Regions from separate parts of the Idiomarina sp. 017G genome, predicted to be linked through region 1. Evidence: predicted binding sites of a transcription regulator. Region 1 holds the regulator's gene; each other region holds the start of a gene.
What was found. The regulator sigma-54, encoded in region 1, starts transcription at its own class of promoters, with help from an activator protein. The targets are predictions, from matches to a motif close to GTTGGCACGNNNNTNGNNT.
Positions count from the first base shown of each region.

Region 1 (10,569 bases):
GCGGTTGCCCTGCTCAATGCCCGCGGCTTCACCGCCGACGACTTTGCACTATCACACCCCGGCGGTTCGCTGGGTAAACGCCTGCTATTACGGTTACATGATGTGATGCACACTGGCGAGCGTGTCCCGGTTATTCCAGCTGACGCTATTATTAGTGATGCGTTACTGGAAATGTCGCGTAAAGGCTTGGGTATGACCGCGATAGTTGATGAAAACCAACGTCTCGCCGGCATTTTTACAGACGGTGACTTACGTCGCATTCTGGATAACCGAATCGATGTCCATAAAACTCCGATAGCTGAAGTTATGACCCGCTCCTGTATTACTGCGAACGAGGACATGCTGGCCGCTGAGGCATTAAAACTCATGCAGGACCGAAAAATAAATGGGCTGATAATTACCAACGACGATGGACAGCCTTGTGGCGCAATGAACATGCATGACTTACTGCAGGCGGGAGTGCTTTGATGGAATGTATTAATACCTGGTACGGCGACATTGAAAAAAGCCTGTTTAAACGTTTTTCCGAAATAAAGCTACTGGTTCTGGATGTCGACGGGGTGTTTTCCGACGGTCGCATATACTTAGGCAATGATGGTGAGGAACTGAAAGCGTTTCACACCCGGGATGGCTTTGGCATGAAAGCACTGAAAAAATCAGGTGTTGAAACGGCAGTCATTACCGGACGAACGTCACGCATTGTTGAACACCGTATGGAACATTTAGATGTCGGCTTTATTTATCAGGGACAGAACGATAAAACAGCCGCTTTCGATGAGCTACTAACAAAGTTAGGCCTTAGCGCGGAGCAAGTTGCTTATGTTGGAGACGACACCCCCGATTTAGCTTTAATTAAAGCGGCGGGTCTGGGGATTGCAGTCCAGGACGCTCACGCATCGGTACAACAACAGGCCGATTATATTTCACGCTGCCATGGTGGACATGGTGCCGTGCGCGAAGTCTGTGATTTAATCATGCTCAGTCAAGGGCAACTGCACCTGGCTACAGGAGCCAGTGTGTGAGCCGACGCGTTACTGTCATTCTAATTTTATTATTCGGTGCCGGGCTATTGCTTGTCTGGCGCCCTTTTAGTGATGATGCTGATGGTAACAACGCGGCGACAACACGCACTATGCAGCCCGATTTTACCGCTTTTGGGCTGGAGACGCGTATTTTCGAAAGTGACGGTTTACTGGCTCACAAGATAAAATCTGAGAAAATGTCTCACTATAACCAAATTGGTCTGACCGAACTTAAGCGTCCGGTTTACACGGTCTTTTCTGAACAAGGCGAAGAGCTTTGGGAAGTCAGTGCCGCGCAAGGCACTTTCTACGACGATCAAACCCTGATTTTAGAGCATGATGTTGAAATACTTGCTTTAGAGCCGGATACTCACATCGAGCAAGTGTTAACCGAGTACCTGATTGTTGATTTAAAAAATGAGTCAATGAGCACAGAACATCCTGTAAGCATTCACGGACCACGACTATTAATTCGGGGTAACGGTATGACTGCGGATCTGAAAGCTGAACGAATGGAGCTAAAAAGACATGTTAAAACGATTTTCCAGCCTGCTGAGTAAACTGATCCTGGTTGCCTTAATACCCTCAGCGGTTATGGCTCAGGGCAAGTCTGACTTTAGTAAACCCATGGAAGTTGAGTCGAGTAAGGAAGAGCTTGATATTAAAAATAACCGCCTGGTTTTAACGGACAACGTTATTATTCGTCAGGGCACCTTATTAATCCGCGCCGATCGACTAGAAGCATCCGCCAGCGAAAGCGCCGAGCAAGCAGATATTTTTATTGCAGAAGGCACTCCTGCTACTTACAGCCAGACGCTGGACGACGGCAATGAAATTAACGCTGAAGCAAAAAAAATCACCTATTTTCAGTCGGAACAGCGACTGGAGCTTAGTGGCGACGCTCGCATCTCTCAAGGTAGCAGTAGCTCAAGCGGCAGTTTGATTACTTATGATTTGAATAAACAAACGGTAACGGCAAGCAGTTCAGGTGAAGAAGACAGCCGTGTTATCACTATTTTTACACCTAAACCAAAAACCGATACCGACGAAAAAAATAACGAGAACCCTTAATATGGCAACTTTACGAGTCAAACATTTAGCCAAAAGCTACAAAAGCCGACAAGTCGTTAAAGACGTTAGCTTGGAAGTAAGTCAGGGGCAGGTTATTGGTTTACTGGGCCCCAACGGTGCAGGTAAAACCACAACCTTCTATATGATAGTCGGTTTGGTTAATAGCGATAAAGGTCAAATTCTGCTGGATGACAATGACCTTACCTTACTGCCAATGCATGAACGGGCACGCCGGGGTATTGGGTATTTGCCACAAGAGGCGTCCATTTTTCGCAAATTGACCGTGCGCGATAATCTGATGGCTATTCTGGAAACTCGTAAAGAACTGTCAACCAACGAGCGTGAAGAACAGCTTGATGCTTTGCTCGAAGAGTTTCATATAGGCCACATAGCAAACAGTCAGGGCATGAGTCTGTCCGGCGGTGAACGTCGTCGGGTTGAAATTGCCCGAGCCTTAGCCGCAGAACCTACGTTTATTTTGCTGGACGAGCCTTTTGCCGGAGTTGACCCTATTTCGGTTATTGATATTAAAAAGATTGTTGAACATTTAAAGCAACGTGGTATTGGTGTACTTATTACTGATCACAACGTTCGCGAGACATTGTCTGTTTGTGAACACGCTTATATTGTCAGTCATGGTGAGCTTATTGCCAGTGGGGATGCAGAAAGTATATTATCGAATCAACAGGTTAGAGACGTTTACCTCGGTGAGCAGTTCACCCTATAACGTGATACCGGGACAGTCATTATGAAGCAAAGTCTGCAGCTAAAAATTGGTCAGCACCTGACCATGACGCCACAACTCCAACAGGCTATCCGCCTGCTGCAGCTTTCCTCGCTCGATCTTCAGTCAGAAATTCAGGATGCATTAGACAGCAACCCGCTGCTGGAGGTTGAAGGTGAAACGAGTAACGACGCGGACCAACCCGAAACTCGCAATATTGAAGAAAGAGACGACAGCCAACGGGAAACATCCGACGTTATAAAAACCCAGGAAATGCCTGACGAACTGCCGGTCGACAGCAGTTGGGACGACACCTACTCCAGTCATACCCCGGCCAACGGTGCAGCCTCTTCAGGTAAATCCTTTGACGGCGATTTTGAAGTCTATCAAGGCTCTACCAGCGAGTCTTTGCAGGATCACCTGCTTTGGCAAATGCAACTTTCTCATTTTTCGGAAGAAGACACCGCCATAGCTGAAGCCATTATTGAAGCCATAGACGACAATGGCTATCTAATGGTTGATGTTAATGAAATTATCGAAGCTGTGCGCCTACCCGAAGTTGAGGCAGAAGAAGTCTGCATGGTGCTTAAGCGTATTCAGCATTTCGACCCAATAGGTGTCGGCGCACGCAGCGTCAGTGAATGCCTTGCCATTCAATTACGTCAACTAAGCGACGACACTGAATACAAGCAGGTTGCTCTATGCTTAGTGACTGAACATATGGACTTACTTGGCAGTCGCGATTTTCGCACCATTCAGCGTAAACTGAAGCTATCGGAAGACGATTTACGTCAGACTATGCGATTAATTCAACAGTTGCACCCGCACCCGGGGGAGCAAGTTGCGCAGCAACCCGTTGAATATGTTATTCCCGATGTGGCCGTTACTAAAAAAAATGGTCGTTGGATGGTCGAATTAAACCCGGATAGCGTACCTAAACTAAAAGTGAACGAAGAATACGCGGCCTTGAGTAAAGCAACAAAGTCAGTAGCCGACAGCCAGTACATAAAAAACCATACGCAAGAAGCGCGCTGGTTCATAAAAAGCCTGGAGAGCAGAAACGATACGCTGCTGAAAGTGGCCAATTGCATAGTACAACGCCAACAGGGCTTTTTTGAGCATGGTGAAGAAGCTATGAAGCCAATGGTTCTGAACGATGTTGCAGAAGCCGTGGATATGCATGAAAGTACGATTTCACGCGTAACGACACAAAAATACTTACACTGCCCAAGTGGCGTATTTGAGTTGAAATATTTTTTCTCAAGTCATGTCAGTACAGAGGGCGGTGGCGAGTGTTCAAGCACGGCAATACGTGCTTTAATTAAGAAGATGGTCGCTGCTGAAAATCGCAGTAAACCGTTAAGTGACAGTAAGATTGCTGAACTGATAGCCGAACAAGGTATCCAAGTAGCAAGAAGGACAATTGCGAAGTATCGGGAATCGTTAAACATTCCATCATCGAGCCAACGCAAAAGTCTTTTGTAACTTTGTTAACTGCAGAAGGAAGACGTTATGCAAATTAATTTGACCGGTCATCACATCGATATTACCGAAGCTCTGCGTGACTACGTGGACACAAAATTTGCCAAGCTGGAAAGACATTTTGACCATATAACTAATGTTCACGTCATCCTAAATGTTGAAAAAACGATTCAAAAAGCGGAAGCTACGCTGCACGTGAATGGCGGTGAGCTTTTCGCCGACGCAAAACACGAAGATATGTACGCGGCCATCGACGGTTTAATTAATAAACTGGACCGTCAGGTGATTAAACACAAAGAGAAAATGAAACAACATTAATCCATGCAACTGAGTGAATTGTTAAGCCCCGACTGCACCAAGTGTGCAGTCGAGGGCGCAAGTAAAAAGCGACTACTTGAAACCATTAGTCAAATCGTAGCCCCTAAGCTGTCTGGCATTACCCGTCATGACATTTTTGAGAGCCTGTTAAACCGTGAGCGTTTAGGCAGTACGGGAATTGGCTTAGGTATCGCAATTCCTCATGGCCGCTTACCTAATGCGAATCATCCGGTAGCGGTATTACTGACCTTAGACGAACCTATCGAATTCGATTCTATTGACAACCAGCCTGTCGATATTATCTTCGCGCTTCTGGTGCCGGAGTCAGAGCACGAGAACCATCTACAAACATTGGCCACAGTGGCCAGAAGAATGAACGACAAAGACTGTACTCGCGCACTGCGCCACGCAGATTCTGATAAAGCGTTATATCAATTATTTGTGGGCGAAGGTGAGCAGTCGCCATGCAACTGATCATTGTTAGTGGTCGCTCCGGCTCAGGTAAGACAATTGCTCTGCGCGTACTGGAGGACTTAGGCTTTTATTGCGTTGATAATTTACCCATAAGCCTGCTACCAACTCTGGTGCATGCAGTCATAGAGCAGTATCAAAAAATAGCCATTAGCATTGATGTTCGCAACTTACCGGAGCACTCCGAAGAGCTACTGGACTCTCTGAGCTTTTTGCCAAAAGGCGTTGAACCGGAAATTCTGTTTATTGACTCTGACGACAACACCTTACTAAAGCGTTTTGGCGAGACTCGTCGCCTGCATCCGTTATCGCAAAAAGAACTGCCTCTGCTAGAAGCGCTTCAGGCCGAACATAAAATGCTTGAACCCATTATGGAACGCGCAACCTGGCGCCTGGACAGCAGTGATTTATCGCTGCACCAATTAAGCGAACAGGTCACTGAGCGGGTGCTGGGACGAGCGGATAAAAAGCTGATTATTGTGTTTCAGTCTTTTGGCTTTAAATATGGTTTACCCAAAGACGCTGACTTTGTCTTTGATGCGCGCATTTTACCTAATCCGCACTGGCAACCCGAGCTTAAGCTGCTTACCGGTCTGGATACCGACGTGCAGATTTTCTTTCGTCAGGAACCTTTGGTGACTAAATTTATTTATCAGCTAGAAAACTTTCTTGATACCTGGTTGCCACACTTCCAGCGCAGCAATCGAAGCTACCTGACCATAGCTACCGGTTGTACCGGTGGTCAGCACCGCTCGGTTTATATTTCTCAGCAGTTAGCCGAGCGTTTTGAACAGAAAGCTGTAAAAGTTCAGGTAAGACACCGGGAACTGAAAACCCATGGATAAAGTTTGCAGAAAGCTAATTATTCGCAATAAACTAGGCTTGCACGCACGTGCGGCAACAAAGTTAGCGCAATTAACGCAGGAATTTGAGTCAGACATTACTGTCACTCAGGGTGAGCAATGCGTTAACGCTGCCAGCGTTATGTGCCTGATGCTACTGGCCAGTCAACAGGGAAAAACTGTTGAAGTCTGTGCCGAAGGAAAAGACGCACAAGCAGCACTGGATGCCGTTAGTGCTTTGTTTGAAGATCGCTTCGAGGAAGACGAGTAAGCATGATTGCAGAGCTTTCCGACAAAGAATATGCCATGCAGCGCATTCAGGAGGTTAACTCCGCGCTATCCGATGGCATGTTCGTTGCTGCACGCCGTATGCTGCATAATATGCCGGCATGCGACGTGGCGTTGCTGTTGGAATCCTCACCCCCCAAAAGCCGTTCCATTGTTTGGAAACTGGTTGACGTAGATGAACACGGCGAGATTCTTGAAGAACTGAACGAAGAGGTTCAGAAAGACATTATTCGTCAAATGGCGCCGGAGAATCTTGCGGCGGCCACCGAAGGCATGGACACCGATGACCTTGCCTACGTTTTGCGGGGCTTACCTGAGCCAGTCTATCAGCAAGTTCTGAAGTCCATGGACGAAAGCGACCGGGAACGTGCGGAAACCGCGCTCTCATATGCCGAAGACAGCGCCGGTGGTATCATGAACACCGATACCATCACCTTGCGCTCGGACGTCACTATTGATGTTGTGTTGCGTTATTTACGCCTTAAAGGTGAGCTGCCCGAAGCCACCGATAAACTCTACGTCGTGGATCGCCATGAAAAACTCATTGGCGAAATTACTTTAACCCAGTTGTTAACTATTGATCCCAGCCGTCGCATTGACGAAATTATGTCGGCCGACATTACCACCATCCCCGTGACTATGGATGAAACGGAAGTCGCAAAACTGTTCGAGCGTCATGACTGGGTATCTGCGCCGGTCGTCGACAATGAGCAGCAGCTGGTAGGTCGTATTACCATCGATGACGTGGTCGATATTATCCGCGAAGAAGCCCAACACTCCATGTTGAGTATGGCGGGTCTGGAAGATGACGAAGATACCTTCGCTCCGGTATTAAAAAGTACCCGCCGCCGTACCGTATGGTTGGCGGTAAACCTGGTTACTGCCTTACTGGCCGCCATGGTCAGCTCATTATTTGAAGACATACTGGCACAAATGGCTGTACTGGCTATTTTAAACACCATTGTACCCAGTATGGGCGGCATAGCCGGTAGCCAGACATTAACTCTGGTCATACGAGGTATGGCTCTGGGACACATAGGCACCAGTAACTCCCGATGGCTTATCGGTAAAGAGCTGGCTATTGGTTTCTTAAACGGCATTATCTGGTCGGTACTGATTGCGGCAGTCGTCGCACTGTGGAAGCAAGACTGGCTGGTTGGCGGTATTATTGCCTTTGCCATGATGATGAACCTAGTCGCAGCCGCTTTAGCCGGTGCGACCATTCCGCTGGTTCTTAAGCGCTTTAATATTGACCCCGCGCTGGCTGGCGGGGTCATTCTGACGACTGTCACTGACGTGGTCGGTATCTTTGCCTTCCTTGGCTCAGCAACCTTGTTACTGTCTTAGAGACCTGGCTTTTTAATTGCCGGCAATACTCATTTGCTCTAATAACACTGAGCCGGTATGCAGCGCATGGCGTTCGTCGGTGTCATTCCCTATGGCAACAATGTTCGCCAGCATGTCTTTTAAGTTACCGGCAATGGTCACTTCTTCTACCGGATACTGAATTTCACCGTTCTCAACCCAGAAGCCGGCAGCGCCACGTGAGTAATCACCGTTGACCATATTTACGCCCTGCCCCATCAATTCGGTTACCAGCAAGCCCGTACCCATTTTTTTGCATAACTGCGCTAACGAGTTGTCCTGCTGTGTCACTCGCCAGTTGTGGATACCACCTGCGTGACCCGTAGGCTGCATATCCAGTTTGCGTGCAGCATAGCTGGTTAACAGATAGGTTTGCAGCACCCCGTCGGTAATAATTTCCCTATCCTTTGTCGCCAAACCTTCTGCATCGAACGGCGAGCTCGCCAGGCCACCGATAATATGTGGTTTTTCCTGAATGCTCAGCCATTCTGGCAGCACCGGCTTGCCTAAATGGTCGAGCAGAAAACTGGATTTGCGGTACAAATTGCCACCGCTTATAGCACTGACCATATGACCAAACAAACTCCCTGCCACATCAGCCCGGAAAATAACCGGTACTTTAGCTGTTGGTACTTTGCGTGCACCCAAGCGCGACAAGGTTTCTGCGGCGGCCTCTTCGGCAACACTCTCGGCAGATTTTAATTCGTGCATTTTGCGGGCAACAGAATAACTCATGTCGCGCTGCATTTTGTCGCCCTCTTTGGCTATCAGAACGCAACTAAGGTTATGTCGCGACTGTAAGTAACCGCCAATAAAACCGTGACTATTCCCATAAACACGAAAACCCGTGTGGCTGCCGTAATGCGCGCCGTCTGAGTTAACAATGCGCTCATCCAGGTTCAGGGCGTGTTTCTCACAAGCCAGTGCCTGCTTTATGGCATACTCTGCGCTCTGGTCACCGGGATGACACAAGTCTAAATCCGGTACATCGGTCGCCATTAATTCGGCCGGAGCCAAACCATTGTATGGATCCGGAGAGGTAAAACGGGCAATATCACAAGCCTTGTCGACGGCAGCGCTAATGGCCTGTTCCGACAGGTCTGTAGTCGATGCCGAACCTTTCTGGTTGCCTCTATACACGCTAATGCCCAGCGCCCCATCCTGATTAAACTCGACGGTTTCGACTTCGCCCAGGCGGGTCCCGACCGAAATACCGGCGCTGTGACTGATTGAGCATTCAGCAGAACTGACGCCTTTTGCTTCAGCCAGTCGCAGTGCTTCTTTAACAGCACTTTCTACCTGCTTCATTTGAACCTGTAAGTCACTCAGTTGTACTATCAAAAAACTCTCCTCACTGCTAAACTGACGGCTTTGTAGCGCTAATGAATCGAACTTATGCCGAAACGCCCAGCCGAAAATCCTGAACAATCTGACGACTTCGTCAGCAAGTCCCAAAAAAAACGCGAAATGGCTGAACGCCAGGAGCTAGGGACTCAACTTGTCAATTTAACTGACAGCCAGTTAGCAAAAATGCCACTGGATGATGAGCTGCGCGATGCCGTTTTACTTGCCCGTAAAATTCGTAACAAGCACGAAGGCTACCGACGCCAGCTTCAATTTATTGGCAAGCTCATGCGCTTACGTGATATCGCGCCTATTGAGCAAGCCTTAAATAACTTAAAAAATGCGCATCAGCAGCAAACATCCATTTTTCACGAGATTGAAACAACTCGCGATAAACTGCTGCATGAAGGCGACGATGCTCTACAAGAATTCATTGAAGAGCACCCTCATGCTGACCGCCAAAAATTGCGTCAGCTTATTCGTCTTGCCGAAAAACAGCGGGCTGAACAAAAACCGCCTGTCGCTGCCCGTCAGCTGTTTGTTTATTTACGTGAACTGCTCGGTTAATACCGGGCAACTCACTTATTCGGTACCGCCAACCGTCATTGAATCCAGTTTCAGCGTCGGTTGCCCAACACCTACGGGTAGACTCTGCCCGTCTTTGCCGCAAACACCAACACCTTCGTCCAGCGACAGGTCGTTACCCACCATAGACACCTGAGCCATAGCTTCTGGTCCGTTACCAATAAGTGTTGCACCCTTTATCGGTGTGGTAATTTTACCGTCTTCAATTAAATAAGCTTCAGATGCTGAGAACACAAACTGTCCGGAAGTAATATCGACCTGACCACCGGCAAATTGCGGTGCGTAAATACCCTTTTTCACGCTGCCAATGATGTCTTCCGGACTACTTTCTCCGGCGAGCATATACGTATTGGTCATTCGCGGCATAGGTAAGTGAGCGAAACTTTCACGGCGACCGTTTCCGGTGGTTGCCTGACCCATTAGACGCGCATTCATTTTGTCCTGCATGTAACCACGCAATACGCCATTTTCTATCAATACGTTATAGCCACTGGGTGTGCCTTCGTCATCAATACTCATTGAGCCACGGCGATCATTCAGAGTTCCGTCATCGACGATAGTACAAAGCGGTGAAGCCACCTGTTGGCCAATTTTGCCGGAATAGGCAGACGAGCCTTTACGGTTAAAGTCGCCCTCCAGCCCATGTCCAACCGCCTCATGCAGCAGCACGCCCGGCCAACCAGAGCCCAGTACCACAGGCATATTGCCTGCAGGTGCAGGTTTCGCTTCTAAGTTCACGAGTCCTTGACGTACGGCTTCTTCCGCAAAACGCTGCCAGCGGGCATTGCCGGACGCTTCATCAAGGAAAAACTCGTATCCTACACGCGCTCCACCACCGGCACTGCCGCGCTCGCGGCGACCGTTTTGCTCGGTAATAACAGAACAGTTCAGACGAATTAGAGGTCGCTTATCAGTAGCCAACGTGCCGTCTGTCGCAGCAACTAAAACTTCGTCGTAACTGCCGCTCAAACTAACCACCACCTGGCTTACACGTGAGTCCTGTGCCCGCGCGTGCGCATCAACTTTTTTCAGCAATTCAATTTTTTCGTCTTCAGAC
Region 1 is NZ_SNWT01000006.1:90,073-100,641, reverse strand. It holds gene DEU30_RS09245 (KpsF/GutQ family sugar-phosphate isomerase) at 1-468, shown strand, start outside; gene kdsC (3-deoxy-manno-octulosonate-8-phosphatase KdsC) at 468-1,022, shown strand; gene lptC (LPS export ABC transporter periplasmic protein LptC) at 1,019-1,582, shown strand; gene lptA (lipopolysaccharide transport periplasmic protein LptA) at 1,551-2,093, shown strand; gene lptB (LPS export ABC transporter ATP-binding protein) at 2,095-2,820, shown strand; gene DEU30_RS09220 (RNA polymerase factor sigma-54) at 2,842-4,302, shown strand; gene hpf (ribosome hibernation promoting factor) at 4,330-4,617, shown strand; gene ptsN (PTS IIA-like nitrogen regulatory protein PtsN) at 4,621-5,091, shown strand; gene rapZ (RNase adapter RapZ) at 5,082-5,933, shown strand; gene DEU30_RS09200 (HPr family phosphocarrier protein) at 5,926-6,201, shown strand; gene mgtE (magnesium transporter) at 6,204-7,565, shown strand; gene pmbA (metalloprotease PmbA) at 7,578-8,924, opposite strand; gene yjgA (ribosome biogenesis factor YjgA) at 8,979-9,494, shown strand; gene tldD (metalloprotease TldD) at 9,510-10,569, opposite strand, start outside.

Region 2 (10,569 bases), on a different contig from region 1:
GGCCGTGGTCCAGGTATTCGTCGAAACAGGCGCAGATGCTGCGAACCCAGAGGCGACCTAAGTCGGTGACCCGGAGCTTTTTGTCGGAGACGTCGACTAGACCGTCTTCAATGAATGGTTTTAGTAGTGGTATGGCTTCGGCGAAATGAGCCCAAAAATCGTCGAGATCCCATTGTGCTTTAAAGGCTTCTATATCGAGTTCAAAGTGGCAAATAACCTGAGAAATTAATGCGGCACGCAGCTTATCTTCGTCGTTTAACGCCATGCTTTTTATTATGGGCTTTTGTTCGTTATCTATCATTTTGTAGTAGGCAGGAAGCTCTTTTTCGTGTTGCCACAGCACACCGTTTACCTGGCTAATGGATGATACACCTAAGCCCAGCAGTGCGTCCTGACCGTCGGTGGTGTAGCCCTGGAAGTTACGCTGCAAACGTCCTTCGCGCTGAGCTATGGCAAGGCCATCGTCTTTTTTTGCAAAATGGTCCATGCCGATAAATTGATAACCGGCGTCGTTAAGCTGAGTAATGGCTTGTTCCAGCAGACTCAGCTTAACCGATGGCTGCGGAATGGATTCTTCCGGTATTTTCTTCTGCCCGGCAAAACGTTGAGGTAAATGCGCATAGCTAAATACCGAGATGCGGTCAGGGTCCATTTCAATGACTTGCTCAATAGACTTCTTAAAGGTTTCCGGGCGCTGGTAAGGCAGGCCGTAAATAAGGTCTAAGTTAATTGACTCAAAGCCTAGCTCTTTACTGAGCTTTAGCTGATGCGCAATAAGCTCAATATCCTGCACGCGATTGATCGCAATTTGAACTTTCTTGTCGAAGTCCTGCACCCCGTAGCTGACACGGTTAAAACCTAAATCGCGTAAATGGCGAAGTTTTTCGTCGCTGCAGCTGCGTGGGTCAATCTCTATGCTGACTTCAGGGTTGTCCGCGAAGGTAAAATGCTGATGAACCAGTTCCATTAGGCGGGTCAGTTGCTGCTCAGTCAAAAAGGTTGGGGTGCCACCGCCTAAATGAATCTGACGGATCTTCTTGTCCTTTACCATAGGCTGGTACATCGCCATTTCGCGGGCGAGGTAATCCAGATACCTATCTGCTTTATTCTGGTGGCGGGTAATTACTTTATTGCAACCACAGTAATAACAAAGCTTGTGGCAGAAAGGTAAGTGCAAATACAGACACAGTCCGTCATTTGCATTTTTCAGCGCGGTTTCTATGCGGCTTTCTGAAAATTGTTCGGAAAGCATTAACGCTGTGGGATAAGACGTATAACGAGGTCCATTAATGTTGTATTTTTCTATTAACTCTTTATCCCAGGTAACTGTACTCATAACCACCTCTTGACCCCAGTCAAAAACTATTTAATTAACTTGTCTGTATTGTTTCACCTTTTTCTTTATAAATAAAATCACTAAACCGGTCTCCTATTAAATATAAGGTCCTTGGTAGCTTTTGATTTACCTCAATGGTGTCTAAGAAGTTTTTTAAATGTAACCCTAATTCGGTATTGCCTTTTACCATTAGTTTCCGATTAAAGAATAAAGTGTCGGGGTCAACCTTTCCGTAAATCAGTAAAAGCAGTGCGTCACCGTCTGCTGAGAGCTGTACGTCGGGTTCAAATGGGCTCTTGAGGGATTTTAGTTGGTTTCCTTTTAACGTCAAAAATAGAGATAAATCAATGTCTTTAACCTTTATCTCTATTATGTTTCCAGAAATAAAATTAAGCTCCCCTGATGAGATTTCTTCCTTAAATAAAATATTTAATAACTTTTCAGACCCGAAGTTAATAAATTTCGATGGAATTAATTTGTTTATTGGTCGAATTATATTAGGTATAGAAGATACCCAGTTGGTGGTATTCATATTTTGCTCCGTTTACAACAACAAAATAAAAGTTGTGAGCACTATAATGAATTAACAATTAGGGTGCTACAAAATATTAAATAGAGGTTTTAAATGGAACTGCTTTGTCCGGCCGGAAGTATCCCTGCATTAAAAGCGGCTATAGAAAATGGTGCCGATGCGGTCTATGTGGGGTTAAAGGATGAAACCAATGCACGTCATTTCGCTGGTCTGAATTTAAATCAGATGAAGCTAGCAGAAGCAGCGGACTATGTGCACAAGCATGGTCGTAAACTGCACGTTGCCATTAATACCTTTGCGCATGCCAACAGTTGGGAGAAATGGCGTCGGGCAGTTGATGATGCTGTTCTGGCCAGTGCTGATGTACTGATTATTGCAGACCTCGCGGTTTTGGCTTACGCGGCTGAAAGGTACCCCAAAGTTGAAAGGCACTTGTCGGTGCAGGCATCTGCAACCAACGCCGGAGCCATCCGCTTTTATCAGCAGTTTGGCGTGTCGCGGGTGGTCTTGCCGCGTGTGTTGTCTATGCAGCAAGTCAGAGCCCTGGCGCGCACAACTGACGTCGAGCTGGAAGTCTTTGCTTTCGGTAGCCTCTGCATTATGGCGGAGGGGCGTTGTTATCTTAGCTCTTATTTAACCGGCGAGTCTCCTAATACCGCTGGAGCCTGCTCACCTGCGGCTTTTGTGGAGTGGGACGAACAGGACAATAAACTGGAGTCACGGCTTAACGGCGTGCTTATCGACCGTTTTGATGAAAACGAAAAAGCGGGTTATCCCACTCTATGCAAAGGGCGTTTTTCGGTTGACGACGAAACTTACAACGTACTGGAAGAACCGACCAGCCTGAATACCTTAAGTTTGTTGCCGCAACTGTATAAAGAAGGCATTGCCTCGTTAAAAATTGAAGGGCGGCAGCGCAGCCCGGCTTATGTGTCGCAAATTACCAGAGTCTGGCGTCAGGCTATCGATGCCGTTATGACCGACCCGGACGCCTTTGAAGTGGAAGATAACTGGAATTCGGTTCTGGCCTCACTTTCTGAAGGCAGTCAAACGACGCTGGGCGCGTACCACCGGAAATGGAAGTAACCAATATGAAGTTTTCTCTAGGACCTATTCTGTATTTTTGGCCGAAACAACAGGTTTTTGATTTTTATCAGCAAGCTGCCGAGTCGGATGTTGAACACGTGTATCTTGGTGAAACCGTCTGCAGTAAGCGTCGTGAGTTAAAGCTGGATGACTATCTGGCGATAGCGCATATGCTAAGAGAAGCCGGGAAAAAAGTAACGCTGTCGACAATGACCTTGTTGGAAGCTCCTGCGGAGCTCCGGGAGCTGGGTAAATATTGCGATAATGGCGAGTTTGATGTTGAAGCCAATGATGTCAGTGCTATTGGGGTGCTGCAGGAGCAGGGGTTGAACTTTACCGCAGGGCCGGCCATTAATATTTATAATCACCAGAGTCTGCGCCGTTTAATTGATATGGGTATGACACGTTGGGTGGTTCCATTTGAACTTTCCCGCGACTGGCTGCAGGACGTGTTACAGCACAACCTTATCGACACCGTGAGGGACTGCTTTGACGTGGAAGTTTTTTCCTTTGGTCATATACCCTTGGCCTGGTCTGGTCGCTGCTTTACTGCCCGCTCGGAGAACCGCCCGAAAGATCAGTGCGAGCTATGTTGCATAAAGTACCCGGAAGGCCGGGAAGTGAAAAGTCAGGAAGGTCAGCAGGTGTTTGTGCTTAATGGTATTCAGACGCAATCGGGTACACGTTATAACCTGATAAACCAGCTGCCGGGTATGAATGGCCTGGTCGATATTGTGCGTATTAGTCCGCAACCCGAGGGGACTTTCGACTGGCTACAACGCTTCCGCAGTAATATCAATGGGGAACACCCCGTGACCCTGACGAGCAAAGAGAACAATGGCTATTGGTTGCAACTGGCGGGGCTAGCGACAGGCTAGAATCTCTAAATAGGTATTAACTGACTTTTAGTGGTAGAGCGTCGATCTTCGTCAAAATAAAAGGTATATTAAAAATGTATCTTTTATTAATAAGCGGTGACAGTGATGCAAATCACAGACAGACAAAAAGAAGAGCAGTTAACTCCTATTCTGCGGCAGGCGTTTCGGCCTCTGTTCCTTTTGGGGGCAGGGTTTAGCGCCATAGCGATGCTGCTGTGGGGGGTAGCACTTAGCGGAAAGCTCAGTTTGCCTGTATACGGCAACATTATGTTCTGGCACAGCCATGAAATGATATTTGGCTTCGTTATTGCCATAGTCCTGGGGTTTTTATTAACTGCGGTGCAGAACTGGACCGGACTTAGAGCACCACATGGCAAGACTCTGCTTAGTCTGACCGTTTTATGGGCAGCCGCCAGGTTAATGTTGCTGTTGGGCGGTGAACTGCCGTGGTGGTTGGTTGCAGGCGTGGATGTCAGTCTGTTACCTGTCGCCGCGTTGCTGTTCGGGCGTATGGTGTTAAAAGTAAATCAGACCCGGAATTTATTCTTTGTGCCCATTTTGCTGTTGCTGACGGTATGCAACTTGCTTATGCATTACGGCTTACACTTTGGTCACTATCATATTCAGGTGCTTGGCGCTTACAACGCAGTATTTCTGGTGACCTTGTTAATGGCCATTATTGGCGGACGAGTGCTGCCAATGTTTACTGCCAACGGGACTCAAACACCTAAAGTAACGCCAATAGTCTGGCTTGATCGCATAGCTTTAGGCAGCTTGTGGCTTATCTTCGCTGTGCACTTTCTGAATCTGCACACGCTGTTACCTAACCAGATAATGGTCGTTCTATTTGGTGTTTCAGCGGTGGCAACCGGGATAAGAGTTGCGCGCTGGAAAATCTGGATAACCTGGAGAGTACCGCTGCTTTGGTCACTGCATTTAGCTTATTGGTTTATCCCCATTGGTCTGGCGTTATTTGCATTGCGTTATGCGGGTTTCGACCTGACGCAGAGTCTGCCGCTGCACTCCTTAACCGCAGGAGCTATGGGAAATATGATCCTCAGCATGATAGCGCGCGTTTCGTTGGGTCATAGTGGGCGTCCGTTGCAACCAAAACTGATAATGACCGGTGCATTTTTACTGGTGTTAATAGCCGCTTTAACCCGGGTCTTCTTAATGTGGCTGGCTCCTGATTTAGCCAGCCAGTGGTTAATGTTCAGTGCTATAGCCTGGACTCTGGCTTATGGTATTTATGTGGTGGTTTATTTTAAGGTGCTGACAACACCCCGCGCCGACGGTAACCCGGGTTAAGTTTCTTCCGGAGAGTGGTCGGGGCGCGCAGCCAGCCAGCACCCGACCACAACCAGCACAACACCGACAATTGCTTTTAGCCACACCGGAACTTGCGGAACAAATAACCATAGCACCAGGTACCCGGTTGCCATCATAACTAAGGCTATGATTTTAGAGCGGCGTTTAACCACTCGGTGCTCGCGCCAGGCTCGTATGTCCGGGCCGTATTTGGGGTGGTTAAGCAACCAGGTTTCAAGCCGGGGCCAGCCTTTACTAGCAGCCCACAATGCCGCAATGAGAAAAGGTACTGTGGGCATTACCGGCAGGGCAATGCCGATAAGTCCAAGTAATACAAAAAATAGCGCCAGAGCGCGCCACAATAATCGAATTAACAGCTCCCGCGTCACGACTTCATTCCTAATCGACTGGCCATTTTGTGCAGGTTACTGGCATCCAGCTGCAGGTCTTTAGCGGCCTGACTCCAACTGTTGTTATGGCGGCCTAAAGCCGCTTCTATCATCTTACGCTGAGTATAATTTACCGCTTCTTTCATCGACACGTTAGCCTGAGGTAAGCTGGTTCCAGCAGAATTTTTTCCAGAGTCGGTGGTGGCTGACAAAGGCAGTTGCACATCCAGATCCAGCATGTCGGGTTCAATGGTGGCAATATCGGTTTTTTCCACACCGTGGCTAAGCAGCTTAATAGCGGCCCGGCTGATAACATGTTCCAGTTCACGCACATTACCCGGCCACTGGTACTGTTGTATAGCAAGCTCAGCCTCCGGCGATAAGCGTAAAGCCCGCAACCCCAGACGAGCCCGGTTTAGCTCGAGAAAATGCCCGGCCAGAATAGACACATCGTCACCGCGCTCGCGTAATGGCGGAATTGGCAAAGGATAAACCGAAAGGCGGTGGTATAAATCAGCACGGAATGTTTCATTACTGACTTGCTGGCGTAGGTTGCGGTTGGTGGCGGCAATAAGGCGAACATCTACTTTGCGGTATTTGTCAGAGCCTAAACGCTGAATTTCACCATTTTGCAGTACTCGCAGTAACTTGGCCTGTATGGATAAGGGCAGCTCGCCAACTTCATCCAGAAACAGCGTACCGCCGTGAGCGACTTCAAAGCGTCCTGAACGGTCGCTGGTTGCGCCGGAAAACGCCCCTTTTACATGACCAAAAAGCTCGCTTTCTGCAAGTGATTCGGGTAGAGCCGCGCAATTTACATAAATAAGGGGTTTGTCGCTGCGCTGTGAGAGTATGTGCAGTTCACGGGCAAACAGCTCTTTACCGACACCAGTCTCGCCCAGTAGCAGTACGGGCAAATCGGCACTGGCAACCACTCGTAGTTCTTTCAGCACACTTTCAATAGCTTTGCTGTGCCCGATAATTTCCGACTCGTTTCTTTCTGTGGTTCCGGATTTTGGCATGGTGCGCTGCTGGCCTTGTCGCAGAGCCCTGACGTTTTGCTCCAGCTGGCCAATGCGAACGGCGGTCTCAACGAACAAGCTAAACTTTTGCAGTTCAATCATTGAGTTGTCGGTAAATGTACCGGGTTGCAGTGCGTCTAAGGTCAGTACACCCCAACACTTATTCTCCAGGTACAAACTAATACCCATGCAGTCGTGAACGGGCAGCGCATTACCTGGCTGCTCAGCGAGCAGTCCGTCGTAGGGGTCTGGTAATGACGAATCGTGCTCAAAACGTACGGGGTTACGAGATGCCAGCAATGCCGCTAACCGGGGGTGCTGTGCTACAACAAACCGACGACCCAGCGCTTCGCGTACCAGTCCCTGAATAGCAACTGGTTGCAGCACTTCATTATCCAGCTTTAATAAAACCACTGCGCCACAGTTGAAGTGACTGCGTAAGGTGTTGACCAAATTTTGTAAACGAACCGCTGCAGGCTGCTCGGTAAGCAGGTCTGCTAATAGACTTTCTTGCAACATGGTTAAATTGACTGCCCAGGTTAAAAATACCCTTATTGGTTGGGTTGATAGTACCGTGGCACCCCGGAGAGTCAATAATCCTAACGGGGTAGGAGCTGGCCTGTTTGTTGCAATCCTGACCGGAGTAAGAAACTTTATTTAGCAAACAGGAGTGACCCATGAGTACTTTCGATGACCGTTTACAGACTGCCGAGCAACAATGGCAGGACGCTTCACCCAAGCATTTGATAGAGCATATTTATCTGCGTTTTCATCAGCGCCATCGCGAACAGCTTCCTGAGTTAAAGCAATTGGCCATGCGCGTTGAAGCCGTTCATGGTGATCACCCCGAAGCCCCGGTTGGTCTGACTGAACACCTGGATAACCTGATGCAGGAGCTGGAAAGCCACATGACAAAAGAAGAACAAATTCTTTTTCCTTTGCTGTCACGTGGTGTTTATCCCGGCGGGCCAATTTCAGTAATGGAAAGCGAACACGTTCAGCATGAAGGTGAACTTAATAGAATTGACGAACTGACCAATAACTTAACGCTACCGGAAGGCGCCTGTGGTACCTGGACAGCGCTTTATAAAGGCTTAAAAGAGCTGCAGGATGACTTGCATGAGCATATTCACCTGGAAAACAACCTGCTTTTTGTTGAAAAGAAAGCATCGGCACCTGAGCACGGTAAAGACTTTTGTTGTGGTTCGTGTCAGTAACCCTGCTTAAAGTACATCACCTTTTCTAAATATCGGCGGCTCTCCGACAACGGATGCTTAGACGTTAGGTCCCGGTAAACAATGCCGGGCTGACTTCGGTTTATAATTTGGACCGCGTTGCTGCGGTTGGAAGAAAAGGTTTTCAGCACGTTACCGGCGCCACCATTGTATGCTGACACAATAGCGTATTCGCGACTGCGCGGATGTTGCACACCTTTTAGGTACTGGGTGTTCAAAATGTGCAAATAGGCACTGCCAATATCAATGTTCTGAGCCGGATCGAACAATTGTTGAGACGTGGGCTGTCCGGGAATTTTACGAACACGCTCAAACACATCACGTCCGGCGGTTGACGCCACTACCTGCATTAAGCCGTAAGCGTTAGCGTGGCTGACTGCATAAGGGTTAAAGCTGCTTTCGGTTTCAATAATGGCATAGATAAGCTCAGGCTCAAGGTTATAGCGTCGCGCTGCGGCTATAACGTAGTCGGCATACTGGTGTTTGCGCAACTCCTGGTGTTCGTCGACTAAAGCAATTTGAACCTCATACACCTGATTGTTTTTAGCGCGCCGGGTGCGCAGCTGGTTTTTCACCAAGTACTCGGCAAAGCGATTCGCCCGCCATTCGTATTCGACGACCACATTGTCCTGGTCAACAACTTGCCCGCGCAAAAACGGTTTTCCCGTTTGCTCAGGCTCTTTATCGGTAAAAATATCAACCGCGGTGAGGTCGGTTGGCGTTAACAACGTACGCACAATAGCGGCTTTGAGTTGTTCCCGGGTTTTGGCCGGATCATTGCTGTCATGCAATGTCGCAACTGTCAGCAGGCCCTGCTCAAAATCGACAACGGCTTTGGCATGAAAGTTATCGCTGTATTTAACGTACTTTTTCTCACTGGGAACTGTGTTTTCCTCGTCACCCCAAATGGCTTCAGCAACAGCGCGCAAGTCGCGCAAGGCCTCGCGTAAATCCTCAATGTCGCTAATAAGCTGTTGCGGGTTGCTGCGATAGCTGTGCAAACGCTCACGCGCCATAGATTCCACCACAGCGGTTGGGTCGTTACCGCTAAGCACGCCGGAATTGACCACGCGTTTTACGTTATCAGGTGTTATTTGGCATCCTGCCAAAATTAGCGTTGTGGCTATAGCCGCCAGCAGCGTGGTTAATTGAGTCTTTTTATTCATAGTGCCTAAATTGAGCTTCACTTCCCTTGTTCAAGCTTTTACATTAGAGAGACATAAAAAGAAACCCTAAGCACAGTTAAAAAGTGCATAAAACAACAGGAATGAAGATGCGCAGTCTCAAATTTGCGGCGCTGATAGCCGCCTCATGGTTAGTCATGCCGACTCAAGCACAACAACTCTCGGGCGAGAGTTCGTTACTCCCCGAAGCGAACTACAGTAATTCAGAAGTCACCGTAGAGCAGGTTTTGGGTTACCCCATGGGCACCAAAATTACCAGCCCGGCGGATATGAGCCGCTATTTTGAAGCATTGCAGCAGGCTTATCCCAAACAAGTAAAATTGCTTGAGTACGGCAAAAGCTGGGAAGGGCGTACGCTTTATTACGCGGTTATTTCCAGTGAAGACAATATGGCTGACTTTGACGGTTTTATGAAGGGCATGCAGGCCTTAGCCGACCCGCGCAAAACCGACAGCGATAAGGCTGAGCAGTTAATTGACGAATTGCCCGGTAGCATCTGGCTGTCCTATGGCGTTCACGGCAATGAAATTTCGTCACCGGAAGCCGCTATGGTAACCGCCTATCATTTGCTGCATGACCAGCGTGAGCAGACCCAACGCTGGTTAGATAACACCATGGTATTCATTGACCCACTGCAAAACCCGGACGGGCGTGCCCGCTTTGTGGATCGTTATTACATGAGTGTTGGGCTTGAGCACTCAGGCGATCGCCGCAGTGCGGAGCACAACGAACCCTGGCCTAACGGACGCACGAACCACTACCTGTTTGATATGAACCGCGACTGGATAGCACTGACTCAGCCTGAAATTAGCGGGCAAATAGATGCCTTATTAAAATACTATCCGCTGGTGTTTGTTGATCTGCATGAGATGGGTGGCGATTCCACTTATTACTTCACCCCAGAGGCTCGGCCTTATAATCCACTGATTACCGAGTCACAACGCGAAACGCTGAACTGGATTGGTAAAAATAACGGCCAGTGGTTCGACGAAAAGGGCTTTGATTATTTTACCCGCGAAATTTTCGATGCGTTTTACCCGGGCTACGGTGCCAGTTGGCCGCTGTATCAGGGCTCAGTTGCAATGACCTACGAGATGGCTTCAGCGCGCGGGCATTTGTTTGACCGTACAGACGGTGACGTACTGACCTACGCTGACGGTGTTCAGCAGCATTTTATAGCGTCTATCTCGACGATTCAGACAGTTTCTGAGCGTCGCGAAGCCTTATTGCAGAAGTTCTGGGAATACCGCAAGTCAGCGGTTGAAGCGGGCGAAGACGGTGATGTCCGTTCTATTATTCTGCCCGCTAAGGACGCCCCGGCCGCCGCACGTAAACTGGCTTCTTTACTGGTTGAACAGGGCGCAGAAGTGAAGCAGGCGAAAAAGGCGTTTGATGTGTGCGGTACTGATTATGAAGCTGGTGCTTATATCATTGATATGGCACAACCTGCACACCGCATGATACGCACCTTAATGGATAAGCAAGTGGATATGGCGGATGACTTCCTGGCAGAGCAGGAGCAGCGCCGTAACAATAACCTGCCGGACCAAATTTACGACGTAACCGGTTGGTCACTGCCGTTGATGTTCAATGTCGACA
Region 2 is NZ_SNWT01000007.1:37,728-48,296, forward strand. It holds gene hemN (oxygen-independent coproporphyrinogen III oxidase) at 1-1,336, opposite strand, end outside; gene DEU30_RS09720 (SCP2 sterol-binding domain-containing protein) at 1,371-1,868, opposite strand; gene DEU30_RS09725 (peptidase U32 family protein) at 1,962-2,954, shown strand; gene DEU30_RS09730 (U32 family peptidase) at 2,960-3,832, shown strand; gene DEU30_RS09735 (NnrS family protein) at 3,938-5,140, shown strand; gene DEU30_RS09740 (YbaN family protein) at 5,137-5,529, opposite strand; gene norR (nitric oxide reductase transcriptional regulator NorR) at 5,526-7,070, opposite strand; gene DEU30_RS09750 (hemerythrin domain-containing protein) at 7,229-7,768, shown strand; gene DEU30_RS09755 (murein transglycosylase domain-containing protein) at 7,762-8,952, opposite strand; gene DEU30_RS09760 (M14 family zinc carboxypeptidase) at 9,060-10,569, shown strand, end outside.
Region 2: the regulator sigma-54 is predicted to act here: its motif matches at 7,165-7,183, upstream of DEU30_RS09750 (hemerythrin domain-containing protein).

Region 3 (10,569 bases), on a different contig from region 1:
TCTGGCCGTTGTGCCGGTTCAGTAGTCGCTTGCGCAGCAGTGGGCTGTGTGGGCTGTGCAACCTGTGCCTGACGTTGCAACAGCTCTTGCAAAGACTCAGCCGGCACTTCCGGTGTCTTTGACGCAGCCGGCTCATTTGGGGCCTGATCAGCCATTGGCTGTGCCTGTTGCGCATCGGGGTCAATGGCTGCAACCAGCTCAATACCACCGTTTACTTTCTTATTGGACAGGATAATCGCATCCGGACCTAAGGTTTCTTTAACCTGTTGCAATCCACGGCGCATATCTTCGGCAAAAAAGCGTTTAATCTTCACAAGCGACTCCCGTTACTCTTGTGTGGCGGTTTGTTCACCACCGTTTTGTTGTCCACCAATTGAGCTGACAATGCGAATTTGTTTATCATCCGGTACTTCCTGATAGGACAACACGCGCATACCATCGGTAGCGTGACGCGCAAAACGCGCCATGGTTGACCGTAAAAGCCCTGAGGTCAGCAGTACTGAAGGTTCCCCGTTCATTTCCTGCTGCTGATGCACTTCGCGTAATGACTGTTGCAGGCGTTCGGCCAAACCAGGTTCGATTCCGGCGCCTTGCTGATTTCCGTCATTACCAGCCATTTGCAGTGACTGATGCAACATCTGTTCCAACTCTGGTGCCAAAGTTATGACGGGCAATTCCGCCGCCCCTTCAGCAATGTCCTGAACAATTAACCGACGCAGTGAAATTCTGACTGCAGCCGTCAGTACTTCTGGGTCCTGGCTACGTCCTGCATACTCAACCAAAGTTTGTACAATAGTGCGCATATCCCGAATCGCGATGCCTTCGTCCAGTAAGTTCTGCAGTACTTTCACAAAGTTGCCCAGTGACAATAGATCCGGAATCAGCCCCTCAACCAGCTTAGGATGAGTACGCCCCAGACGATCCAGCAATTCTTGTGCTTCTTCGTGGCCCAGCAGCTGAGATGCATGGTTGGTTACAATCTGACTTAAGTGAGTAGCGACTACAGTTGCAGCGTCAACCACGGTATAACCCAGAGTTTGAGCGTGCTCGCGTTGCTCAGGACGGATCCAGACAGCATCCAGGCCAAAGGCCGGATCTTTTGTCTTCTCACCGTCCAGCTCACCGAATACCTGACCCGGGTTAATCGCCATCTCCCAGTCATGACGAATTTCAGCTTCACCCATGGTCACACCCATAAGAGTAATGCGGTAACTGTTGGGGCCTAAATCGAGGTTGTCCCGAATATGTACGGCCGGAACAAGAAAACCAAACTCTTGAGACTGCTTCTTACGTACACCTTTAATGCGTGACAGCAATTCACCGCCCTGCTGCTTATCCACCAAAGGAATTAAGCGATAACCAACTTCCAGACCTATAGTGTCAACGTGGCGTACGTCATCCCAGCTGAGCTCTTTTTGTTGCGCCTGCTGAACTTGCTGCTCCTGTTCTTTTTCAACCAGTTCGCCTTCTTCAGTCTTGGTTTTCTTAAGTTTAAAGTAAGCCGCGCCGGCTAACACCGCAGACATGCTTAAAAAGGCAAAATGCGGCATACCGGGAATAACCCCCATGGCAAACAATACCGCGCTGGTAATGACCAAAACCTTAGGGTTATCGAGCAATTGCAGAACAACTGCATCGCCCATGTCCTGGCTGTTATTTTCACGCGTAATGATAATGGCGGTCGCAACTGACAGTAACAATGACGGAATTTGTGCTACCAGGCCATCACCAATGGTTAACAGCGTATAAACTTCCACTGCCTCATTGAAGGTCAGACCGTACTGGATCATACCAATGAGCAGACCGCCGATAATGTTAATAAAGAGAATAAGGATACCGGCTATGGCATCCCCTTTTACGAACTTACTGGCACCATCCATGGAGCCGTAAAAGTCAGCCTCACGGGTTACATCGCTGCGTCGTGCTTTGGCTTCTTCCTGGTTAATTAGGCCCGCGTTAAGGTCAGCGTCAATGGCCATTTGTTTACCAGGCATAGCGTCAAGGGTGAAGCGAGCGGTTACTTCTGAAATACGGCCGGCGCCTTTAGTAATAACCACAAAGTTAATAATAACCAGAATGGCGAACACCACCAGGCCGACAGTGTAGTTACCACCTATGACCACGCTACCAAAAGCTTCAATAACAGAGCCTGCAGCACCTGGCCCGTTATGCCCTTCTAATAAAACAATACGCGTAGAGGCAACGTTAAGGCTTAAGCGTAGTACCGTAGCAATAAGCAAAACGGTAGGAAAAGCGGCGAAATCCAGCGGACGTTGGGTATAAACCGCCACCAGCATAACTACCAGTGACAAAGTAATTGAAAATGAAAAGAGAACATCCAGCACCACAGCCGGAATTGGCAAAACAATCATCGCCAGAATGGCCATAATGGCCAAGGGTGTTCCAAAACCTTTGATCAGATGCGCATTGTTCTGCGTGAAATTTCTAAAATTTACTAACTTTTCGGCACCGCCCGCCATACGTCTTCCTGTTGCGTCAAAAAGTTGAACCTGCGGTGTTTTATTCAAGAATCGAGCCAGCTTTCGTTTTATTCGGAGGTTATCTTACATTCGTTTCAGTTGGGGCTTACAGACAAAGCTTAAACAGCTTCTATACTCGTTGCTCTTCTTCAAAATAATGTGTTTTTATGCGCGGTTACTCTCTTATGGAATTGGTCGTGGCAATGGCTGTCAGTGCGGTGCTTGGTGCTTCTGCCCTGCCAATATTTACTCAGCAGACAGAGTCTTTGTTGCTTCAAAAAGAGGCTGGCCGCTGGCTGTCTTATTTGCAGCAGGTAAAAGCCAGGTCCATAGCAAATAAGGAATCTATCGAAGTTGACTTAGTTACATTTAGCCGTGACTCGCAAACCTCAGGTATTCAAACCGAATACACTTACAGTTCTTCCGCGTCGCTTACTTTTTATGGAGAGTCATCTGCCGCGACACCCGGACATATCAAACTAATAGGTAAAAGCCGACAGATAAAAGTCATCATCAGCAGTGTCGCTCGTATTCGTTTGTGCTTAAGTGAAGGTGACTCACTTCCGGGAATCCCCCCATGTTAATAGTTTCTGAGCGCGGCAGTAGTTTAGTAGAAGTTCTTATAGCTTCGGCTATTGGCGCGATAGTTGTTCTGGCAGCACAGCAGCAAATGCAATGGCAAACAGGAGTGCAACACCGTAAGCTAATGCAGGTCAATTTACTATTAAGTGCTCAGTCAGTCGCAAATCAGTTTTTTGAAACCTTAAAAAATACCGCCGCAACGCAAATTTCAAACCCTCAGAGCAATTGCTATTTGTTTCCTCAGCAAAATGGAGGCTCGCCCGGCTTCAGGGTCAGGAATGAACAGCTACAGCATAACTCAATGACTCTCGATTGCGCCGGGTATGGCTGGCAATCCCTAACCGATAAGTCTCAATTCAAAGTCACGCAATTTACTGCTGACTCTTACGCTCCGGAATCTGGTAGTGGGCTATCAAAACTCGTTGTAACTTTTACCGTTACTCACAATGCTCAGGCACATGTTTTCAAACGAACAATCACTCCTCTGGTTAACTAAATGGAGCTTACTATGAACGCGAAAGGATTCGCTCTGATACTCACCTTAGTAACACTTATAAGTTTGAGCTCGGCCAGTTTAGCTGCACTGCTTTTCTACGCGCAAATGACAGAGGCTCAGCAACATCATCAATGGCTACAACTTTCTCAACAACTTCAGCAAGATTTCGAAGCAGAGCGCAGGGCTTATGAACTGTCACAAGAATAAAGGCTTTTCTCTGGTTGAAGTGTTGGTCGGAGCTGCACTAGTAGCTCTTTGGTCCGTCAGTAGCCTGCGGCTTTTACAGGTTGGATTATCGGCGATTGACCATGCCCACACAAAAGCGAAGGCTGTGGAGGTTTTGATGACTTATTTAAGTGAGGCTCAACAAACGTGGACTCAAGGCAATAATCCAAAACTATCAAAGGAAACAGGGCAGCTTCATTTAACAGCAGAGTTAACCCCTATAGATCAGTTCAACGCGACCATCGAGGTAACCGTTTACTGGGGAAATGATAACGAGCTCGCCCAGACATTCTGGCTTTCCCGATAACCAGTTTAACCTACCGGGTGCGGCCTTAGCTCTGGTGGAATTGAAAAGGTAATATTCTCTTCGCGCCCGCTTAGTTCTACTGCGGTTTTACCGCCCCATTCCTGTAGCTTAGCAATCACTTCTTTGACCAGAACTTCAGGTGCAGAAGCGCCAGCGGTGACTGCGACCTTCTCATGCCCCTCTAACCAGGCTTTATCAATACAGCTGGCGTCATCAATTAGGTATGCCGGGGTTCCCATTTTCTCGGAAAGCTCGCGTAAGCGGTTTGAGTTTGAGCTGTTGCGCGCGCCCACCACCAACATGACATCAGCGTCGCTGGCTAATTCGCGTACCGCATCCTGACGGTTTTGAGTGGCATAGCATATATCGTCTTTGCGTGGCCCGTTTATCTCTGGGAACTTTTGACGCAAGGCATCTATTACGTCGGCCGTGTCATCAACCGATAAGGTGGTCTGGCTCATGTAATGCAGGTTACCGGGATCTTTCACTTCCAGCTTGGCAACATCTTCCGGCGACTCCACCAAATAAATGCCACCCTCAGAATTATTATATTGGCCCATAGTCCCTTCAACCTCAGGGTGTCCTGCGTGACCAATTAAAATGCATTCATGCCCTTTACGGCTAGCACGGGTAACTTCCATATGGACTTTCGTCACTAATGGACAGGTAGCATCAAATACTCGTAAACCGCGGTCCTTAGCTTCCTGCCGGACCGCTTGAGAAACGCCATGGGCGCTGAAAATCACAATTTGATCGTCCGGTACTTCATGCAACTCTTCAACAAAGACCGCACCGGCTTCGCGCAGTTTACTGACAACGTATTTGTTGTGAACCACTTCGTGACGCACGTAAATTGGCGGCTCAAATATCTCTAAAGCCCGCTCAACAATAGTTATAGCGCGATCAACTCCGGCACAAAAACCCCGAGGGTTCGCTAACAAAATTTGCATCAGTTCCTCCTGCGTTCAGCCCGGTTTATTAACCAATCATGGCTCAACGCTAATAATCTCTACTTCAAAAATCACCGTTTGTCCGGCCAACGGGTGATTAAAATCGATGGTGACTGTTGGACCTTCAACTTTACGAACAATTCCCGGTAAATCGGTACCATCCGGTTGCGTAAAAGCCAAAATGGCTCCAACTTCCGGTTTGGTTTCATCGTTAAATTTTGCCGAATCAACATAATAATAGTTGTCCGGGTTCGGTTCACCAAAGGCGTCTTTAGGCTCTAACGTGAACTCACGTTCCGCCCCTTCGCGCAGCCCCACCAGGCACGCTTCAAAGTTTTCGGTCAGATTACCATCGCCCATTCGAAATCTGGCAGGTTTACCTGACATTTTTGTGCTGTCTGCAACCGAGCCATCGGTCAGCTTAATGGTGAAGTGCATAACCACTTCCCGTCCGTGCTCTATAGGTAAACGACTCAAATGAAACTCCTTACTACCCTTGACCGTTCTCGACTTTGTCCCGACGGTTATCAAAAAAAGCTTCCAACAACATGAGTGCGGCACCAATAGTGATAGCCATATCGGCTACGTTAAAGGCAGGCCAATGCCAGCCCTGATAATGAACATCAAAAAAGTCGATGACATAACCATACATTAAACGGTCAGCTACGTTGCCAATAGCCCCAGCCATAATCAGAGAAAAGGCTAAATTTTGGCGCCATAAACCCACCGGGTTGCGGCGCATCCAAATCAGTAGCACTATACTAATAGCAATGGCAATGGCCGTGAAGAACCATCGTTGCCAACCACCGCCGTCGCTTAAAAAGCTAAAGGCAGCGCCGAAATTGTGCACATAAGTTAAGTTGAATAGCCCATCAATTAAAACTCGGCTTTCATAAAGCTCAAACTCACCCGCCACCCAAATTTTAGTCATTTGATCAATAACCACCAGCAACAACGTCAGCCACAAAAAACGCAGCCCAGTCGCACGGTTAGTCTGGTTAGAAAAATCAGGCAAAACGACGCTCCTCACCTTCACCTTCAATATTGGTTACGCAGCGCTGGCATAAATCGGAGTGGTTCTCTAAAGTTCCCACCTCTTCGCGATGATGCCAGCAACGCTCGCACTTCTTATATTCAGATTTTGTCACACTAACGGCCAAAGCCATTTTCTCCGCTTTAACGGCGTCAGCAGGTGCGTCATTAATAGATGCCACTTGCGCTTCCGATGTCAGCAGTGCAAAGCGTAACTCTTCGCCTAAACGATTCAGGGCTGTCGCCAGTTTATCATCAGCGTACAAGGTTACTTCTGCCTGTAACGAACCTCCGATAACATCATCGCGGCGTGACTGCTCCAGCGCCTGGTTAACGACATCACGAATTTCCAATAACTGCATCCAGAACTCGTTCTCAGCGTCTTTAACACCAGAAAATTCATCAAAGCCCTGATACCAGCTTTCAGTAAAGACATACTGGCTGCGTTCGTTCGGTAACAAGTCCCAAATTTCCTGAGCGGTAAAGCTGCAAATTGGAGCCATCCAGCGCACTAACGCCTCGGCAATATGATACAGCGCCGTCTGACATGAACGCCGCGCTAAACCTTCAGATTTCGCGGTGTACTGTCGGTCTTTAATAATATCCAGGTAAAAGCTGCCCAGTTCAATGGAACAGAAATGCATGAGTTTTTGCACCACACTGTGGAACTGGTAGTTATTGTAGGCTTCCAGCAACTCTTGTTGTAAATCCGCCGCACGCCCGACAATCCAGCGATCCAGTTCAACCATATCTTCTTTGGCAACCAAATCCTGTTTAGGGTCAAAACCGCTTAAGTTCGCCAGCAAAAAGCGCGAGGTATTACGAATACGACGATACGCATCCGCTGAACGCTTGAGGATTTCATCAGAAACCGTCATTTCGCCAGAGTAGTCTGCTGACGCGACCCATAAACGCAGAATGTCTCCGCCCAGCTTATTCATCACGTCCTGCGGAGCTACCACGTTACCAATAGACTTCGACATCTTTCGGCCCTGAGCATCCACAGTAAAACCATGGGTTAATACCTGGTGATACGGCGCTTCGTCATACATGGCGACACCGGTCACTAACGAGCTCTGGAACCAGCCGCGATGCTGATCTGAACCTTCCAGATACAAATCGGCAGGCCAGCGCAAGCCGTCGAACTCACGCAATACGCAATGGTGCGTAACACCAGAGTCAAACCAAACGTCTAAAGTGTCAGTGACTTTGCGATATTTGTCAGCTTCGTCGCCCAACAAAGTTTCCGGCTCTAAGTCGAACCAGGCTTGCACGCCGTCTTTTTCAATTAGTTGAGCTACTTTTTCCATCAGCTCAAGAGTGTCCGGGTGCAGCTCTTCCGTTTCACGGTTTACGAAAATGGCAATAGGGTTACCCCAAGTGCGCTGACGTGAAATACACCAGTCAGGGCGCCCTTCAACCATAGACTCAATACGACTTTGTCCCCACTCAGGGAACCAGTCGACTTTTTTAATTTGCTCTAAAGCTCCTGCGCGCAAACCTTTCTTGTCCATGCTAATAAACCACTGCGGCGTCGCACGGAAAATAATGGGCGTTTTATGGCGCCAGCAATGCGGGTACGAGTGACGGTAGCTCTCGGCATGCATCAAGTTGCCCACTTCGCGTAACTTATCAACAATAGGTTCGTTCGCTTTAAATACATGCTGTCCGGCGAAAAGCGGCGTGTCGTCTTTGTAGACACCGTTGTCACCTACCGGGTTGTAAACTTCAATGCCGTATTTCTGACCCACTAAGAAGTCATCAACACCATGACCCGGTGCCGTATGCACACAACCGGTACCGCTCTCGGTAGTCACGTGATCCCCCAAAATAACCGGAACCTGCAGTTCAAACAACGGATGCTGTAATTGCAGACCTTCTAAGTCTCTGCCTTTACAGAAACCCAGCTTGTGGTAATGCGCAATGTTCCAGCGCTCCATGCAATCGGTCACCAAGTCATCGGCTAAAATCACACGTTCTGCGGGCTGGTCGTCGCTGGCTTCAACCTGCACTAAGGTATATTCAAGCCCGTCGGCCAGAGTCACCGCACGGTTAGCCGGAATGGTCCACGGTGTGGTGGTCCAGATAACCATGCTGACATTGCCTTCACCCACATGCCCTTCCGGCGTGCTGAAGCGCTCAACCGTTTCAGCCGTAGCCGCAACCGGCATACGCACATCAATAGCCGGCGAGTTTTTATCTTGGTATTCTACTTCCGCTTCCGCCAGCGCGGAGCCACAGTCTGTACACCAGTGCACCGGCTTGAAGCCCTGGTGCAAATGGCCTTTATCAATAATTCTTGCCAGAGCACGAACACTGTCGGCTTCCTGCTTAAAGTTCATAGTCAGGTAGGGGTTATCCCAGTCGCCAAGCACGCCCAGACGTTTAAAGTCGGTACGTTGCTGGTCAATTTGGGTCATGGCGTATTCGCGGCACTTCTCGCGGAATTCGGCCAGATTCAATTTTTTACCCGGCTTGCCGTGTTTCTTCTCTACCTGCAGTTCAATTGGCAGACCATGACAGTCCCAGCCCGGTACGTAAGGCGCATCGAAGTCGCTTAAGGTTTTAGCCTTAACAATAACGTCCTTTAAAATTTTATTTACGGCGTGACCAATGTGAATTTGCCCATTCGCGTACGGAGGGCCGTCGTGCAGAATAAATTTTGGCTTGCCCGCTTTAGCTTTACGAATTTGACCGTACAGGTCAGTTTCATACCACTGCTCCAGCATCTTTGGCTCGCGCTGAGCCAGGTTACCGCGCATTGGAAATGCTGTTTCTGGCAAGTTTAAGGTGTGTTTGTAATCACTCATGGGTCACTGTTTCCATTTCCGCATAGTTACTGACTCCGGCACGCTAATGCTTCACGTGCGCGGGCGGCATCTTTTTCAATTTGTTCTTGTAAGTGCTGTAACGACGCAAAACGTTGCTCGTTACGCAATTTGGCCACCGGTGTGACCGTCATCTGCTGACCGTACAGATTGCCTGAAAACTCAAACAAATGCACCTCCAGCTGTACTTCGTCACCATTTAATGTTGGCCGGGTTCCCAGGTTGGCAACGCCGGAATGTATTTCTTCGTCTTTACCAAACTGAGCTGTTACTGCAAACACCCCATGTAACGGGCTTTTTAAACGTTTTAACGGCACATTTGCGGTAGGAAAACCAATAGTCCGGCCATTTTTGCGTCCGTGTACGACTTTTCCGCATATTCGATAAGGTCGCCCGAGCATTTGTTCCGCCAGATCAAAGTCGCCTTGCTCTAATGCCTGGCGTATGGCAGTACTGCTTACGCGCTGTTGCTGTTGGCGATAACTGCGGGTATCGACCACCTCAAACCCCAGTTCTTTACCGGCCTTTTGCAGCAACTCGAAGTCACCTTCTCGCTTGTAGCCAAAACGAAAGTCATCGCCCACGACCAAAAACTTAACGCCCAACTTACCCACCAGAGTCTGTTCAATAAACTCGCGGGCTGGCTGGCTGGCAAACTTCTTATTAAATTCAATAACAATATGCCGGTCGACATTTTGTGCCTGTAACGCGAGGTATTTCTCACGCCAGTTGGTTAACCGTGCAGGCGCTTTTTCAGGCTGGAAAAGCTCTTGCGGTTGCGGCTCAAAGGTCATAACCGCGGAAGGCACACCCAACTGCTGAGCTTTTTCTCGAACCTGACTAAGCACCGCCTGATGCCCCAGGTGAACACCATCGAAGTTACCTATGGTCAATACGCAACCACAATGTTCAGCTCTGAGATTATGAGTACCGCGAATCAGTTCCATGCCCGCACAATCTTAATGTTTTCCGGAAAAGACGCGATTATAACTGATACCGAGGCGATAATCAGTACTCGCGCGCACGGAAATGTCTCGGTCTCATGCCAGTGATAACCAACACGCCAATATAAATGGCAGCGCCGAATCCTATCACCTGAGCCAAAAGCCAGGGCCGCTCAACCAACGAGCTGGTACGCCAAGCGTCAATGTCCGGGCTTAACCACAGCACACCCGCTATCATCGCAGTTGTTGCGAGAAGTACCTGTAGAATAAAACGCCCGGTGCCGGGTTGTTTCTTCAGAACCCCTTCTCGCCATAAAGTAACACCCAATAACCCGGCGTTAATAGCCGCAGACGCCGCCGTTGCCAGTGCCAACCCGACATAGCTGAATGGAATAGCCAAAGCAATGTTAAATACCATATTGGCTGCCATAGCAATAATGCCGTACTTAACCGGGCGCTTAGTGTCCTGGCGGGAGTAAAAGCCCGTTGCCAGAACTTTTACCATCATAAAACTTAGCAACCCGGTGGAATAGGCCATAAGACTGTACGATGCCATACGCGCATCGTCCGGGCTGAAGGCGCCGTGCATAAACAACACCATAAGCATCGGCTCTGCTAATACAAAAAGCCCCGCCATGGCCGGTACACCCAGTAATAGCACCATGCGAATACCCCAATCCAGCGTAGCACTAAAGTTTTCAGTCGATTTATCCACATGACGTGAT
Region 3 is NZ_SNWT01000001.1:49,236-59,804, reverse strand. It holds gene flhF (flagellar biosynthesis protein FlhF) at 1-314, opposite strand, end outside; gene flhA (flagellar biosynthesis protein FlhA) at 327-2,480, opposite strand; gene DEU30_RS00290 (prepilin-type N-terminal cleavage/methylation domain-containing protein) at 2,648-3,064, shown strand; gene DEU30_RS00285 (prepilin-type N-terminal cleavage/methylation domain-containing protein) at 3,058-3,558, shown strand; gene DEU30_RS00280 (hypothetical protein) at 3,571-3,765, shown strand; gene DEU30_RS00275 (prepilin-type N-terminal cleavage/methylation domain-containing protein) at 3,746-4,090, shown strand; gene ispH (4-hydroxy-3-methylbut-2-enyl diphosphate reductase) at 4,096-5,040, opposite strand; gene fkpB (FKBP-type peptidyl-prolyl cis-trans isomerase) at 5,077-5,517, opposite strand; gene lspA (signal peptidase II) at 5,531-6,055, opposite strand; gene ileS (isoleucine--tRNA ligase) at 6,048-8,882, opposite strand; gene ribF (bifunctional riboflavin kinase/FAD synthetase) at 8,909-9,847, opposite strand; gene murJ (murein biosynthesis integral membrane protein MurJ) at 9,909-10,569, opposite strand, start outside.
Region 3: the regulator sigma-54 is predicted to act here: its motif matches at 2,523-2,541, upstream of flhA (flagellar biosynthesis protein FlhA).